2 regions of the Moritella sp. 36 genome follow, and region 1 is predicted to be linked to the other one. Evidence: predicted binding sites of a transcription regulator. Region 1 holds the regulator's gene; the other holds the start of a gene.
What was found. The regulator MetJ, encoded in region 1, represses methionine synthesis genes. The targets are predictions, from matches to a motif close to TAGACGTCTAGACGTCTA.
Positions count from the first base shown of each region.

Region 2: metK (methionine adenosyltransferase) is a predicted target of MetJ. The motif match lies at 5,766-5,783, and genes of this name have one in related genera.

Region 1 is NZ_CP056120.1:135,978-144,261, reverse strand. It holds gene HWV03_RS00620 (bifunctional aspartate kinase/homoserine dehydrogenase II) at 1-1,550, opposite strand, end outside; gene metJ (met regulon transcriptional regulator MetJ) at 1,727-2,053, shown strand; gene HWV03_RS00610 (RNA-binding S4 domain-containing protein) at 2,207-2,776, opposite strand; gene HWV03_RS00605 (malic enzyme-like NAD(P)-binding protein) at 2,882-4,123, opposite strand; gene rpmE (50S ribosomal protein L31) at 4,530-4,742, opposite strand; gene priA (primosomal protein N') at 4,974-7,175, shown strand; gene argS (arginine--tRNA ligase) at 7,274-8,284, shown strand, end outside.
Region 2 is NZ_CP056120.1:860,887-869,170, forward strand. It holds gene HWV03_RS03955 (DMT family transporter) at 1-272, opposite strand, end outside; gene HWV03_RS03960 (GNAT family N-acetyltransferase) at 455-880, shown strand; gene HWV03_RS03965 (LysE family translocator) at 945-1,553, opposite strand; gene HWV03_RS03970 (LysR family transcriptional regulator) at 1,662-2,588, shown strand; gene HWV03_RS03975 (endonuclease I family protein) at 2,595-3,353, opposite strand; gene HWV03_RS03980 (hypothetical protein) at 3,566-3,796, opposite strand; gene HWV03_RS03985 (SprT family zinc-dependent metalloprotease) at 3,922-4,455, opposite strand; gene metK (methionine adenosyltransferase) at 4,552-5,703, opposite strand; gene HWV03_RS03995 (YfaZ family outer membrane protein) at 5,953-6,555, shown strand; gene clcA (H(+)/Cl(-) exchange transporter ClcA) at 6,631-8,040, opposite strand.

The sequences.
Region 1 (8,284 bases):
TGGAAGTCATCAAGTACCGTCGCAGCATCCAGACCATTGAAGTCTAATACCCCGCCCTGAGAGCCATATACACCGCATAAACACAGTTCGACATTTTGTTGTTCGGGTACTTTATGCATTTGCTCCGCAAACAGAGATAGCCAACCAGCACCGATATTTCCTTTACCAAACAGCACCACACCAATGCGTCTTGGCTGCTTAAATAACGCCGTATGTAACTCTTTCAATAACGGCTCTAACACCACTTTCTGCAGAACGGCACAGATACTTAAATGGTTTTCACCTGTCTGTACAAATGTTAGATTATGCTCTGAAATTAATTGATAAAACTGATGTGATTGCAACGCATTATCGGTTACACCAGAACCCACTAGCGCCACCATACAAAAACCACTCACATGCTCAATGGCTTTTACATTAGATTGCTGCTGTTTATATGTTGCTAATGCAGTAAGTGCAAACTCAACAATTTCAGCGGTATAACCAAATCTAACCATATAATCCGTCGGACGGCGTTTGATACAGATAGGAGAGAGTTGCTGCTGTGCTAACAATGCAATTAACTGATTATATTGTTGCTGGTAATCTGCATCATGATTAAACTCAACATCCACTAAATGTAGATCATCAATCGAGGTGACAATTTTAGCCCCTTTACCTTTTGGTAAACGACGGTGGATCTGAGTTGACCCCTCATCAGGGGTATAACTGCAACGTAACTGCACATGCTGTTTACTCTCGACAACAGGTTGTAATGTACGCGCATGTAATACGGGAGAGCCTAAACGCGCGAGCTCAGCCGCTTCATAAAGTGATAATTTAGTTTGCAGTTCAGCATCTTTTACACGACGTGGGTCGGCACTAAATACCCCCGCAACATCGCTCCAAATAGTGGTTTGATCAGCATCTACTAATGCAGCTAACAAGGTCGCAGAATAATCAGAGCCATTTCGCCCCAATGTCACAGTACGCTGTTGTGTATCTGCAGCAATAAAACCGGTCACGACAACGCGATTAGTCAGGGTCGCTAAACACGAGTCTAATTTTTGGCGAGACACCATTTCATCAACCACAGGTTGCGCGGCTAATTCAGTTGTTAAAAACAAGCGAGAATCTAAATCATTAGCTGGTAGTTCGCTTTGACTCAGTAAAGCTGCTAATAATCGTGCGGACCACACCTCACCATGCGCTAAAATTTGGTTTTTAGCATACACATCAAGGGTAGTTTCTAATAAATGGCCTATAGTATGAATATCATCTTGCAATGCAGAAGTGAGTTGTGTGCATAAGGCACCTTCTAATAGTTCTGTAACTAACTTAGTTTGATACTCGCATGTCGCAATAAGACGTTCCGATGCAGCTTGATCACCGTCTTCGGCTAATTGTAATAATTCTAATAATTGATTGGTGGTCTTGCCCGCTGCAGAAACGACAATAAGATCGCGTGCTTTGGTGTGTTGGCTAATTATCGTCAATACTCGACGATAACAGGTAGCATCAGCTAAACTACTGCCACCAAATTTATGAATACTGCGCTTAATTGCGTCCATGCGTTCTCCCGAACTTAATATCGAATTAATATATTTCCAGTAACTCAAAACATACACTATTAGGCTACAACAGGTCAATAGACGTCTAGAGCTCTTTACATACTGATTGCCAATAATCAAATTCAAAGGTAGACTTATTACTTATTCATAAATAATAATTTACGCAAAGGTCAAAAATGACGAAGTGGAACGGCGAGTATATTAGCCCCTATGCAGAGCATGGGAAAAAGAGTGAACAGGTTAAAAAAATTACTGTTTCAATTCCTTTGAAAGTATTAAAAGTACTGACAGATGAAAGAACTCGCCGTCAGATTAATAATCAACGACATGCAACCAACAGTGAGTTGTTGTGTGAGGCATTTTTACATGCTTACACAGGTCAACCATTACCTGCCGATGAAGATTTAACAAAAGACAAACCAGACAGTATCCCTGAAGAAGCTCGGGCACAAATGTTAGCGCTGGGTATCAATATCGATGATTATTTAGAACAAGATGATTAGTCACTAACTAACGAATGCTAAATAAAGAACGTCTGAAAATAAAACAGGCCCACCTTTTATAAAACAGGCCCCAATTATAGGAGCCTGTTTTGATTTAACCTATATACAATGCGCTATCTAGCTCGCATTGTTGCTAATACCTTAAAGTGAAATCTAAAAACTAAAAGGAGCCGCGCGGCCTTTTTTCTTTTTCTCAACCGGTTTCGGTTCAGCTACTTTCACTTGTTTAGCTTCAGATTTTTTCTTTTTCTTCTTTTCAGGCTGCTCCCAGATACCTTCAGGGATGCTGTCGACAACAGGCTTAGCAACTGGTGTTGGTGCAATAAATTCGGGTTCAACAGCAACATCTTGCTCAACAGTATTGTTTCCTGTGAAATAGTCTTCAGTAACATCGTTTTCTGTAATATATGTTGCTACAGAATCAGACTCTAAAGCCGCAGGGTCCACAAATTCTTCTTCATCAGTAATATCGTACTCTGCAAGTTCTTCCGCAGACATGACTTGATAAGCTTCACCATTAAAACCAATGATATCGCCAAACATGATCTTTTTACGTTTGCGTGTTTCAACTTCACCATTCACATACACATAACCGTCTGCAATATAGTTCTTCGCTTCACTGCCCGAGGTCACTAAATTTTCGATTTTTAAGATCTTATATAATTCAATCGGTTCTTCAGCGACAACAACAGGGATAACTTCAATTTCATATTCTTCAGACATGGGAACCTTAAATGTGGGCAAATAGCAGAACTTTATACAAGTATAAACCTAGAAATGCAAACGCCAAGGATAAACCTTGGCGTTTGTGAAAATCATACTGGTTAGTTACAGCATGTAATTCTCTGGTAAATCGATACGCGATACACCCGTTTCAACTGCCGCTAATGCAACAGCACGTGCAACACGTGGTAATAAACGAGGATCCATTGGCTTTGGAATAATGTACTCTTTACCAAACTCTAACGATGTCGCACCAGACGCAGCTAATACTGACTGTGGCACTTCTTCTTTCGCAATTTCACGAATTGCATGTACAGCCGCGACTTTCATTGCTTCATTAATCACACTCGCTCGCGCATCTAATGCTCCACGGAAGATAAACGGGAAGCACAGTACGTTATTCACCTGATTTGGATAATCAGAACGACCCGTTGCCATGATCAAATCTTGACGTGCCGCGTGAGCCAATTCAGGTTTAATTTCTGGATCAGGATTCGAACATGCAAAAATAATTGGATTATCGGCCATTAATTTGACATCGTCAGCAGACAATACATTTGGACCTGAAACACCAACAAATACGTCAGCACCGTTAATTGCATCTTGCAATGTACGCTTATCAGTATTATTAGCAAAACGTTGCTTATACTCGTTAATGTCATCACGACGTGTGTGGATCACGCCTTTACGATCTAACATGTAGATTTTTTCACGTTGTGCGCCACATGAAATTAATAATTCCATACATGCAATTGCAGCAGCACCAGCGCCCATACAAACAATCGCCGCTTCAGTGATGTCTTTACCTTGAATATCTAGCGCATTAATCATACCTGCAGCGGTTACGATTGCAGTACCGTGCTGATCGTCATGAAATACAGGGATCTGACAACGTGCAATTAACGCTTTTTCAATTTCAAAGCATTCTGGCGCTTTAATATCTTCGAGATTAATACCACCGAATGTATCGGCAATATTGGCAACTGTATCAATAAATTCTTCTGTCGTACGGTGTTTCACTTCAATATCAATCGAATCGATATCAGCAAAGCGCTTGAATAGTAGTGCTTTACCTTCCATTACCGGTTTTGAAGCCAGTGGGCCTAAATTACCGAGACCTAAAATCGCAGTACCGTTAGTGATCACCGCCACTAAGTTGCCTTTGGCCGTATATTTATAAGCATCATCAGGGTTAGCAGCAATTTCACGCACTGGCTCTGCGACACCTGGGCTATATGCTAAAGAAAGATCATCAGCAGTTTCTGCTGACGTAGTAAGTTGAATAGCAATTTTGCCTGGTTTAGGGTTCGCATGGTAATCCAATGCTTGCTGTCTAAGGTCTGACATACACAATATCCTGAATGAAATGAATGCACATAACTCACCGCCTTAATTCAAGAATAACAAGGTGTGAGAAACAACGTTGGGGGAATTAAAATAATAATCGAATGTAACGCCAAATATTTAACTTTAATTTAACACAGGTCTCTTTTATTTTACACTGAGCTAAACTAGCTAATAATATTGTTACCATTATTCTACAGTAATTTAAGTTGTTTATTCTACCTTTGTACTGGTATGAGGTGTTTATTTTTATATGATTTACTAATTTTAGAAGAACATTTTTATCCAAATGAAAGCATTTAGGTTAAATATTAGTTTTATAAATGTTTCAAACTGTTTTTAAGACATAAAAAAAGGCACCCTAAGGTACCTTTTTGATTCACTACAAAAAATTGTATAAATACAATTCTTATTTTGCAGAAAGAGCGCCAAAACGCTTGTTGAACTTATCAACACGACCACCAGTATCAACATTACGTTGCTTACCAGTGTAGAATGGGTGACAGTTTGAACATACGTCTAGCGTGATGTTTTTACCGCGAGTTGAACCAACAGCGAAAATGTTACCGCATGAACATTTTGCTTCCATAGAAGCATATTCTGGGTGGATACCTTGTTTCATAGAAACCTCAATTTAGTTATGTCGCCATCTGAAACACTGCCAGACACCACATAAAGTTATAGAATTTTTAGGCTGCGAATAATATAGGATCTTGCCCCTAAATATCAATAGCTGATGCATAAATAAACCACAATTAGAAGATTAAACAGAAAATATCAAGACATTACCTAGTTAACAGCCGTAAACTGTTTGCTGAAGTACAGATACAGTCCGTAAAAGAGAGTTAAGTTCATGCCAGTTGTTGCCGTCGCCGTTCCCATACATTTAAGCAGAACTTTTGATTATACCTATTCTGAGAATGAACATATTCAGCCTGGCATGCGTGTCTGCGTTCCCTTTATGAATAAGCAATTAGTTGGTATTGCACTGGTAACCAAAAACGACAGTGAATTTCCGCTCGAAAGGCTAAAGCCAATCATTAATGTACTCGATGACAACGCCATTTTATCCGCTGACATGCTAGCATTTTTTACTTGGTGCGCTGATTATTACCATTACCCGATTGGTGAAGTGATCGCACAAGCCCTACCGGTATTATTACGTAAATTAGAGTCTGCAAAATTAAACAGCTACACATTCTGGCAATTAACCGATAACGCGCATGAATTAACAGCTCAAGAATTAAATCGCTTAACACCGGCTCAATTACAAACCATCAAGTTACTGGCTGAAACAAGGCTAACCCAATCACACTTAAAGTTAGCCAATATCAAATCAACGACCATCAAAGCATTGCAAGACAAAGGGCTAATTAGCCAAGAATACATAGAGGTCCAAGATAACGATGCTCAACACTGGCGCCAGAATCTCGTTATTAGTGATAATCGCCCCTCCCTCAATACCGAGCAAGCGATCACCATTGCGGCGATTGATATTAATCACTTTGCCACTTATCTGCTTGATGGTGTTACTGGTAGTGGTAAAACCGAAGTCTATCTTAATGTCATAGAGAAAGTATTAAAGACCGGTAAACAAGCGCTGGTATTAGTCCCTGAAATCGGTCTCACGCCACAAACTATTTCACGCTTCAAACGTCGTTTCAACGTACCAATTGTCGCGTTGCACTCTGGTTTAAATGACGCAGAACGTCGTGAGGCTTGGCTTGAAGCACAAGCAGGTGTCGCAGGTATCGTAATTGGGACACGATCTGCAATATTTACTCCCATGCATGATTTAGGGGTGATCATTATTGATGAAGAACATGATGGGTCCCTAAAACAGCAAGAAACATTTCGTTACCATGCGCGAGATCTAGCCATCGTCAGAGCACAGCGTAATAACATTGCCGTGGTATTAGGTTCAGCAACCCCTGCGTTAGAAACGCTGCACAATGCCATGACAGGTAAATATCGTCATTTGCAACTAACCCAACGCGCTGGTAATGCCAAGATGCCGAACCATCACCTCATCGACATCAAAAATCAGTCCTTAGATTCAGGCCTCTCTGCTGAGTTCATCGCATTAATGGCGACCCATTTAGTCGCAGGTAATCAAGTCCTGCTATTTCTGAACCGCCGTGGTTATGCACCAGCAGTCATGTGCCATACCTGTGGTTCGATGGCAGAATGCCAGCGTTGTAATACCTATTACACCTATCATCAATCACGTAATATATTGCACTGTCATCATTGCGATGAACAATTTCCAAAACCACGTCGTTGCCCAAGTTGTGATTCCAATGAGATAATCACCGCTGGTTTTGGTACTGAGCAGTTAGAAACCATGCTCAATAATCACTTCCCACAATACCCGATTATTCGTATTGATCGGGATAGTACCAGCCGTAAGGGCAGCTTAGAAAAATCATTAGAAGCCGTACGCAAGCGAGAGTTTCGAATTTTAATTGGTACCCAAATGCTCGCCAAAGGTCATCATTTTCCAGATGTCACCTTGGTAGGGCTCATTGACGTGGATAGCGCCCTGTTTAGCAGTGATTTTCGCGCCCCTGAAAAACTCGCGCAACTGTTTGTGCAAGTCTCTGGTCGTGCCGGACGTGCAGCCAAACAAGGGGAAGTGGCTATTCAGACCCATCATCCCGAACACGAACTTATTCAAGACCTGATCAATAACGGCTACAGCCATTTTGCCCAAACAGCATTACACGCCCGTTCTATGGCCAATTTACCGCCTTATAGCTTTCAAGCTTTGTTCCGTGCTGAAGCCCATCAGTTCAGTGATGCGAACGCCTTTTTAGTCGAAATAAAACAACTTATTCAAGAGCATAACCACAATCCACAACTGCTTTGTTTAGGTCCAATGCCAGCCCCAATGGAGAAACGTGCGGGTAAGTACCGTTTACAATTATTACTGCAAAGTCCACTGCGTCAGCACATCACTCACCTATTACGTCAAATAATGCCCAAAATAGAAGCATTAAAGTCTGCACGTAAAGCCCGTTGGTCATTAGACGTAGATCCAACTGAAATGTTGTAATGATATCGGCATTTATCCATTGATTAGCTAGTCAAATGCCCCTAATCACGCTAAAATGTTCGGTCTATTTCACTCATCATTGCTAGTTAAGAGAATCCATGAAAGAGCATATTATACAGCTGCTAGAGCAGACAGTTACGATCTTAAAAGAACAACAAATCATTCCTGTAGATGCACAACCTCGCATTGCAGTAGATCGTACCCGCGACAAAGCTCATGGTGATTTAGCAACAAATTTAGCAATGATGATGGCAAAACCTGCGAAGAAGAATCCGCGTGAGTTAGCACAATTAATCATTGATAACCTACCAGAATCAGACTTAGTAAGCCGAACTGAAATCGCAGGACCAGGTTTCATCAACATCTTCTTAAACCAAAACTGGTTAGCACAACAGATTGATATCGCGCTTGAAGACGATAACCTTTCAGTTCAAAAAACAACAACGCCAGATAACGTCGTTGTTGATTTATCATCACCAAACTTAGCCAAAGAAATGCACGTAGGTCACTTACGTTCATCAATCATTGGTGATTCTGTAGCACGTACATTAGAACTACTTGGTCATAACGTCATCCGTCAAAACCACGTAGGCGATTGGGGTACTCAGTTCGGTATGCTACTCGCATACATGGAAGAAAAACGCGCTGAAAATGCAGAAATCAGCATGCAACTTTCTGACCTAGAAGTATTCTATCGCGCAGCAAAAGGTCGTTTCGACGAATCTGAAGATTTTGCAACTCGCGCTCGTGAAATGGTAGTAATGCTACAATCCGGCGATGAAGATTGTAATAAACTATGGCAAGAGTTCAACAACGTGTCACTTGCACACTGTCATGACATCTACAAACGCCTAAACGTAAAACTAACACGTGAAGACGTGCGTGGTGAAAGCTTCTATAACAACGACCTACACAACGTTGTTAACGAACTTGAAGCGCAAGGTCTACTCACAGAATCAAACGGCGCTAAATGCGTATTCTTAGATGAGTTTAAGAATAAAGACGGCGATCCACTACCAGTTATCATCCAGAAAAACGGTGGCGGTTTCCTCTACGCAACAACAGACCTTGCCGCAATGCGTTTCCGTCAGCAGAAACTCAATGCTAAC
Region 2 (8,284 bases), 720 kb from region 1:
TTGGCTAATGTGGTTATGTTTAACTGCAACAGTGTTGAAGGTTGCTGAAGGCTCTCTGTGATAATTTGGCGAATATTTTTGCTATTGAACAGGGTAAATATAAATGCTGTTAGGCTATAAGTAATAAATGTTGAGGTAACAGGATCGACTGTTTTAACGGCTTCAGCCATTAAAATAAACGAAACGGATGAGATAATGCAAAATATCAGCGCTTCCTTGTATTTACATAAAGCGTGATTACTCAAATTATATTTCTCAAAATGTTGGAACATATCCCTTCTCCAATAAACGATGACAGCTTAATACCACTTAATTGATACTTCTTGACCTAGCCTTCATCTTATATTAAAAAATAGAGAGTTAATGATGTTAAATTCATTATTATCAAATAGATAAATCTGTTTAAAGTTAGGATTACTGCGTGTTATTGAAAAAGTGAGAGGGAATCATAATCATGGATAAAGATTATAAAATTAGTGCTAATTTCGCTGATATGGATGTAGATGTCATACACGGATTTATTTCAGGTTCATATTGGGCGAAAGGAATTCCGATGGCTACGTTGCAGCGCTCGCTAGAAAACTCATTATGTTTTGGTGTGTTTACCCAAAAAGGTGAGCAAGTGGGGTTTGCTCGGATGATCACAGACAAAGCAACCTTTGCTTATTTATCTGATGTGTTTGTATTAGAAGCGCATCAAGGTAAAGGGTTAAGTAAATTACTCATGGCGGCTATATTAGATCATCCTGATTTACAGGGACTCAGACGCATGGTGTTAGCCACCAGTGATGCCCATGGTTTGTATCAACAATTTGGTTTTACAGCGCTAGCTGCGCCAGAGGTTTACATGGAACTGCATACGCCGTATTTGTATGAATAAAATTGTTAGCTCTGAATAAAATAGCCTCAGTCCTGTAGTCGAGGCTAATATTATTTATTTGCGATTACTTCAGTGCGAGTAATGCGCCAAAACTCACAAGCCCAATCCCACATACTTGATTCAATCGTTTTCTAACACGTAATAATCGTGTCTGTAATGCCGCCGAAGTAAATAATATCGCGACGATGGCAAACCATATTCCATGTAGGGCAATCATATAAAAACCGTAGATGAAGGCGTTGGTATTGTCATTTGAGTCTGGAGAGATGACTTGGCTAAACACACTTAAGAAAAACAACATTGTTTTAGGGTTTAATACATTACACAGAAAACCTTGAGCTAGATATTGCCAATTTTTGTTTTTACGTTGTTCTGCCGACGTGGTATTTAATGGACTATTTGCCGAGTAAATACCTTTGATACCAAGGTAGATCAAATAGCCTGCACCAGCGTAGCGGATCATGTTATATAAAAATTCATTCTGTGAGATTAAATAGCTAATACCAAACATTGAATAACTGATGTGCACGCAGATTGCGAGGCTAAGACCTAGCGCGGTAAAAATACCGGCTTTACGCCCATCATTAATACTGGTTTTTAACACTAAAACAAAGTCAGCCCCCGGACTGATAACGATTAATATGCCTAATATAGCCAGGCTAAATATTTCCATAACGATTCCATTTATGATTCATAATTATTGATAGGTGTTCATTGTAGCTGAATTACAGCTTCGCTATAATCGAATAGATTTCAATTTATATGTGAGAAAAAATCACCAATGAGGCATTTAAAAGCATTCCATGTTTTTCATGTGGCAGCAGCGCTCGAAAGTTATAGTAAAGCTGCTAACAAGCTGTGTATTACCCATGGTGCGGTGAGTAAGCAGATTAAAACATTAGAAACGCACTTAGCGATAAATCTGTTTTATCGTGAAGGGCGAAATGTGAAATTAACGCCTGCTGGTAAACTATTATCTGGATATACAGAGCAAGCATTTAATGCCTTGGAAGCGGGGGTTCAGCATGTTACTCAGGTTACGCATACACACTTAGAAGTATCGTGTGAGCCAACATTAACAATGCGCTGGTTAATGCCAAGGCTAAGTAATTTTTATCAGGATAATATCGATGCAGATGTTCGATTATCAACAGCTGGTGGCCCTGTGATACTCGGCAGTAATGGGTTGTCGTTGGCAATACGACGAGATGATTTCCCACTATTACATGACTACCAACAGACTCCCTTAGTTGAAGAGTGGGTTGGCCCTGTCTTTTCTCCTGAATATTGGCAACAGGTACAGAATGACGCTGGTAAGATTAAATTATTACATAGCCAGACTCGGCCGCAGGCTTGGGATAATTGGTTACAAGGTAGCGCTGTATCATCTCTTAAAGTACAAAGTCTGAAGGTGAAAAGCGAACAAACATTCGCACATTTCTATTTCTGTTTACAAGCGGTGGTTGATAACTTAGGGGCGGCAATAGGCTCATACCCCTTAGTCATGGATGATTTGCAACGTGGTAATTTAGTCGCGCCGTTTGGCTTTAAACGTTCAGGTCATCACTATATGTTATTAAGCCAAGGTGACACTTTATTAGAACAAGGCAATACTTTGTTAGGGAAAGATGGCCAGTCTGATGTTTTACAGCGAAACTTCATTGATTGGTTACAACTGAATCTTGCTGCCTGTGTGCCAAATCAATAAATCAGGTTACCAAATACCACGATCTAAACAGGCTGATTTAACAACGCGATTTTCATTACCTTGCAAGCTCTCAATAAGTTGCGTACGTTGACATTCAGTGGCTGTTACAGGGTATTGCTTATCCCATGCTTGCAGTTCACGTTTTTGTCTACCTATGTTGTAGACTGGATAAGCGGCTTCCATATATAAGTAAGCGCGGGCAATCTGGCCTTTGGCATAATCAGGCGGCTGTACCGTTTTATTTTTTATTTTGATTGGGCAGCTGCCGAATTGATTCTTTTCCGTTGTTACTTGTGAAGCAAAATTGTAATTACTGCGTAGTGCATTAACAGCGCCAACCGCGGGATACAAGTTGTACATATCCGCCTGCATATAACGGTAAGCTATATTTACTTTTTCGGCGCAGCGACGACCCTTAAAGCTCTTACCTTTACTATTCACACACGCACTATTACCTTCTAGCCATTCACTGAAATTACGGCCAAAGTTCTCCGCTGGGACGACGTGTTCCCATTCAATTTTTGCCTGGCGTTTCACATGTTTTTGTGATGTAAAACCATTATGGTCGGTGATCTTCTTTGTGCTATTGAAATCAGCCTGGCAATAGATCGTCAGTCTAGGTACATCGGTATATACCTGCCGTTCAAGCATTTTTTTGGCTTTACTAAAGGATTGATTTGTTTGATTTCCATCGTTCGAAGCATTAGAAAAAGAAGGGAATAATAAGGTGGTTGATATAACTATAGTACCGAATTGTTTTAACATTACAGACTGCTCCAATGTAATAATTCAGCATTGTAGCACAACTTAGAATAGACGATAGAATAGTAAAATAATCTTAATTAACGGAGTGTTGACTATGAATAATATTGTTAGAGGTGAGTGTAATATAAAGAAGTTTGACTGTTGAACTAGAGAGGGGGTTTAGATATAAAAAAGAGCAGAAGATAGCAACTGCTCTCTAGGCATCTAAGTGGTTATTTTGCGCGAGAAGCGGCGTAACGTACTGCGATATCTGAATCCGTAAGCATTTTTTCTTTTAACACACCGGACTTTGCCATGAAAATACGTTGAGAGATAGATAAAGCACTCAGATCAAGAGTTCGGGCGATTTGTTCCGCTTGATTTTTGTTACGCTTTAAAACTGCAGCTATCAGTTTTTCCATTTCATAATCGGTAGATCTTGCAGTATCTAACGTTTGAGTCATAACCTAGTTCCCTATCACAATGGTATGTATTGAGTTATTTTATCTGATGAATTTAGATAAATACACCTATATACGTTAATTTTTTAGATAATTATCAAACAAGTTGTCACATCTACAGTTTTAAGTTAATCCATTGTTATTAAATGTTTTATGATTAAACTTTGTTTGCAAGAACGACAAATATATTTGACGCTATCACGGACTATCTTATTATGGCGACGAATTGTTAATAAGTGTTCTGTACAGTGACAAGCATAGGTAAAAGTTTTGCCTTTCACAGTTGAAACATCATATTGGTGCGTAGTTTTGGCTGCGAGATCAAATATTTGATTCATGATTTGTTGCCATTCTTTACCGTGGGGTTTAGTGCGCCCATAAATTTGATAAACCAATAGGTGTGCAACTTCATGTGGCACTGTGTGTGCGATGAAATGCTGTTGGTTTTCTTGTAACAAGATAGAGTTAAAACGTAATTCATTAATTTGTAATCGAGCGCTACCTGCTGCTTTACCACGTTGTTTGAAATTAATGCTTGGTCGGGGGAATGTTTTATTTAACTTTAACTCAGCTTGTTGATAGCAGGTTTCTATTTTATCTAAAACTAATTGTTCTACGGTATGTGAGCTGACATTTTGTTGCAGGAGTAAATCATTAAGCATAGTATTATCTACAAAATCATTTATAAAAAAGGCGCTCTGGTTATGTTACCAAAAGCGCCTCTTTATAATCAACCGTTAGCTAAAAACTAATGTTGACTAAAGACCTGCTGCATCACGTAGGATTTCAGCTTTGTCTGTTGCTTCCCAAGAGAACTCTCTACGACCGAAGTGACCATAAGCAGCTGTATTTTGATAAATAGGGCGCTTAAGATCTAACATTTCGATTAAACCGTGTGGACGTAATTCGAAATGTTCACGAACAAGTTTAACAAGTAGTTCTTCGCTTACTTTACCTGTACCGAATGTTTCAACAGAGATTGACGTTGGTTCTGCAACACCGATCGCGTAAGAAACTTGTATTTCACAACGGTCAGCAAGACCTGCTGCTACGATATTTTTAGCTACATAACGTGCTGCGTATGCTGCACTACGGTCAACTTTTGATGGATCTTTACCAGAGAATGCACCACCACCGTGACGCGCCATACCGCCGTATGTATCAACGATGATTTTACGGCCTGTTAAACCACAGTCACCTACTGGACCACCGATAACGAAACGACCAGTTGGGTTAATGAAGAATTTAGTTTCTTTAGTTAACCATTGTTCAGGTAGTACTGGCTTGATGATTGTTTCCATCACAGCTTCTACTAAATCTGCTTGTTTGATATCTTCAGAGTGTTGAGTTGATAGTACAACTGCATCGATACCAACAATTTTGCCATCATCATAAGCAAATGTGATTTGGCTTTTTGCATCTGGGCGTAACCAAGGAAGCGTGCCACTTTTACGTACTTCAGCTTGGCGTTTAACCAGCTTGTGTGAGTACGTAATCGGAGCTGGCATTAATTCTTCAGTTTCATTGTTTGCATAACCAAACATTAGACCTTGGTCACCAGCGCCTTGCTCTAGTGGATCATCACGGTCAACACCTTGGTTGATGTCTGGAGATTGTTTACCAATTGTGTTTAATACTGCACAAGAGTCGGCGTCAAAACCCATTTCTGAGTTGATATAACCGATTTCACGTACTGTTTTACGGGTGATTTCTTCGATATCAACCCAAGCGTCAGTCGTTACTTCACCACCAACCATCACCATACCTGTTTTAACATAAGTCTCGCAGGCTACTCGTGCTTTTGGGTCTTGAGCGATGATTGCATCAAGTACAGCATCGGAGATTTGGTCTGCAATTTTATCAGGGTGACCTTCTGATACTGACTCAGAGGTAAACAAGTGCTTAGCCATAGTTTTAATTCTCTCTTAATTTAAATACAACCGACGTAATGACGTTCATATGTGTAGATGTTTTAACATCTAGACGGCTATTCTAAACTATTTTACCTGTATTAAGATAGTCCTTAGATCATATTAATTTTGCAAATATGTTTAAAAGTACTATTTAAAGAGAATTTTTGTATATATATGTAATAAATAGTCAATATGAAGTAGCATAGGACGAAAGTATTAAAAGTATGAAGTGACGGGATTTTTTCAATGAGAGAAATTATTCGCTCACTATCATTAAATGTAACTACCACTCTTGCCATTGGGAATAATAAAGTGTCATTGAAAAAATCATTAGTTATCACTGCCGGGTTACTGGCTAGCTTTAGTAGTGCAGCATCAAACATCTCACTTGCCTTCAATAACGATAATATTATTTTGGGCTATGATCTTGAAATGAAAGAAGCGCTAAAGCTAAAAGGTGACTTCCTACAGACTATCGACAATGGTTATACCGCAGATACGGGCCTTTATGCGTTTCAAGATGTTGGTTCAACATTCTTTGAACTTGGCGCGAAAGCCGTAAGAATGGATAACGATAATGGTGATGGTTATGCATTAGCATTTGGCGGTTTAGGTGGCTTACGTTTAACTCAAGAGTTTAGTGTAGAAGCTGGATTCCATTTCAGCCCTGAAATCCTCGCATTTGGTGACACAGAAAATTACACGCAGTGGGCCTTTCGTGCTAACTACGAGTTAATGCCAACAGCAAGTCTCTTTGCTGAGTATAATCATACAACGGTTGAGTATAAAAATATGCCGAAAGAACGTCTAACAAGTGACTTTCTATTTGGTTTGAAATGGATATTCTAAGCCGTTAGAGGCTTTGTAAATATCACGAAAAAGCACCTAGTAGGGTGCTTTTTTATTTCTAGCTTAAATGTGGCATTAACTTGTTGGAGAGCGTGTTGCTGTTATAGCGTTATCTTCTGCTACAGTTTCTTTAGGTAATGACAGCTTTAATAATTCGGCATAAAGCGGCTTACCACCGATTATTTGGGCGACAAACGTTGCGCCAAGACAAGTGATGAGTAAAGGTAGAATCAACTCATAGCTATCCGTCATTTCAACCACTAATACAATACCTGTCACTGGCGCTCTCACTGTCGCGGCAAATAATGCCCCCATCCCTGCTATTGCGTATACCGTTGGTTCGGCTACGAAGCTGGGAAATAGCTCGGCTGCAATAACGCCATAAGCAAGGCCAAATAAAGTACCTAGCGTTAACATTGGGGTAAACACACCGCCAGGTGCGCCCGAAGCAAAACAAGCGATAGTACCGAATAGGCGGATCACAAATAAGCCGACTAAAATAGCCCAAGTAGTTGGCTCTTGAATCATTCTGACCATTAAATCTCTACCGTTACCAGCGGTGTCAGGTGCAAATGACTGTAATAAGGCAAACAGGCAACCAAAGAATACACCAGTAAGAATAATACGGTGCATTTTATTATTTTGTTTACGTTTTAATAATTTTGTACTGTTTATAATCCAGCGATTAAAATACACGCCAATGACACCAAAAATGGACCCTAATAAAAGAAATAGCCAAAGCGAGGTTAGCGGTGGAACGTCAAAATGCATGACTGGCATAACGGCTTCTTGGCCATGAAAAGCGCGCATCACTATGGTGGCAACTGCCGCTGCGAGAGTCACACATTTTATCGATGTCATGTTGTAGCGAAAATGGGGACGCATTTCTTCAATAACAAATAAAATTCCGGCAAGTGGCGCATTAAATGTGGCTGCGAGTCCCGCCGCCGCACCAGCTGCAACAAGGATATGAGTGGCATTGGTATAACGCTTTGCTGTGTCTGCAAACATGCGCCCAATTGTGCCGCCGATTTGAATCGACGGACCTGCACGACCAAAGATCATACCTGAGCTAACGGCTAATGTACCTGCTATAAATTTAACCGGTAATAAGCGACGCCAGCGAATGTCATACATACCATCAAGTGCACCTTCGATATGGGTAATGCCACTGCCAGATGCTTCGGGGGCGAAGCGTAATGTGAGCCAAAATGAAAAACCAACTATAGCACCACTGAGTATCATGATTAACAGTATATTGAGGCTTGGTGGCAGTGCTAAAGGATTGAACATTTGTAATCGTTGGGCGTCAGTCCATAGCACCGCAGCTTCAAATAGGGCGATGATTAAGCCTGTCATCCCGCCAACAAGCGCAGAAATAATAGGCAGCACAATGTAGTCGTGTTTGGCAGAAAGTAATTTTGGACTTGTACGATGCTTACGCAGTGCAGTCTTGAAAAATTTTAAATTGGGCGATTTAGCCATTTTCATGTGCCGTTTGATACAGTGAAAAGAGTGCAAATAACCTCATATCGAGTAATAGCAATTACTGACGTATAACAGCATCGTTCGCGTTATCTATGATCGTTTTCTGCGAAGTTCGTTGTGGAGAATGAATGCGAAAACAGTATAACTAATAAACAGCTTCGATAGTATTTCTTTTTAGTTAGATGTCGTAAAAAAAATGCCGATTAAAAATTATTATTTATGTACAAGGGTCACATTCTTG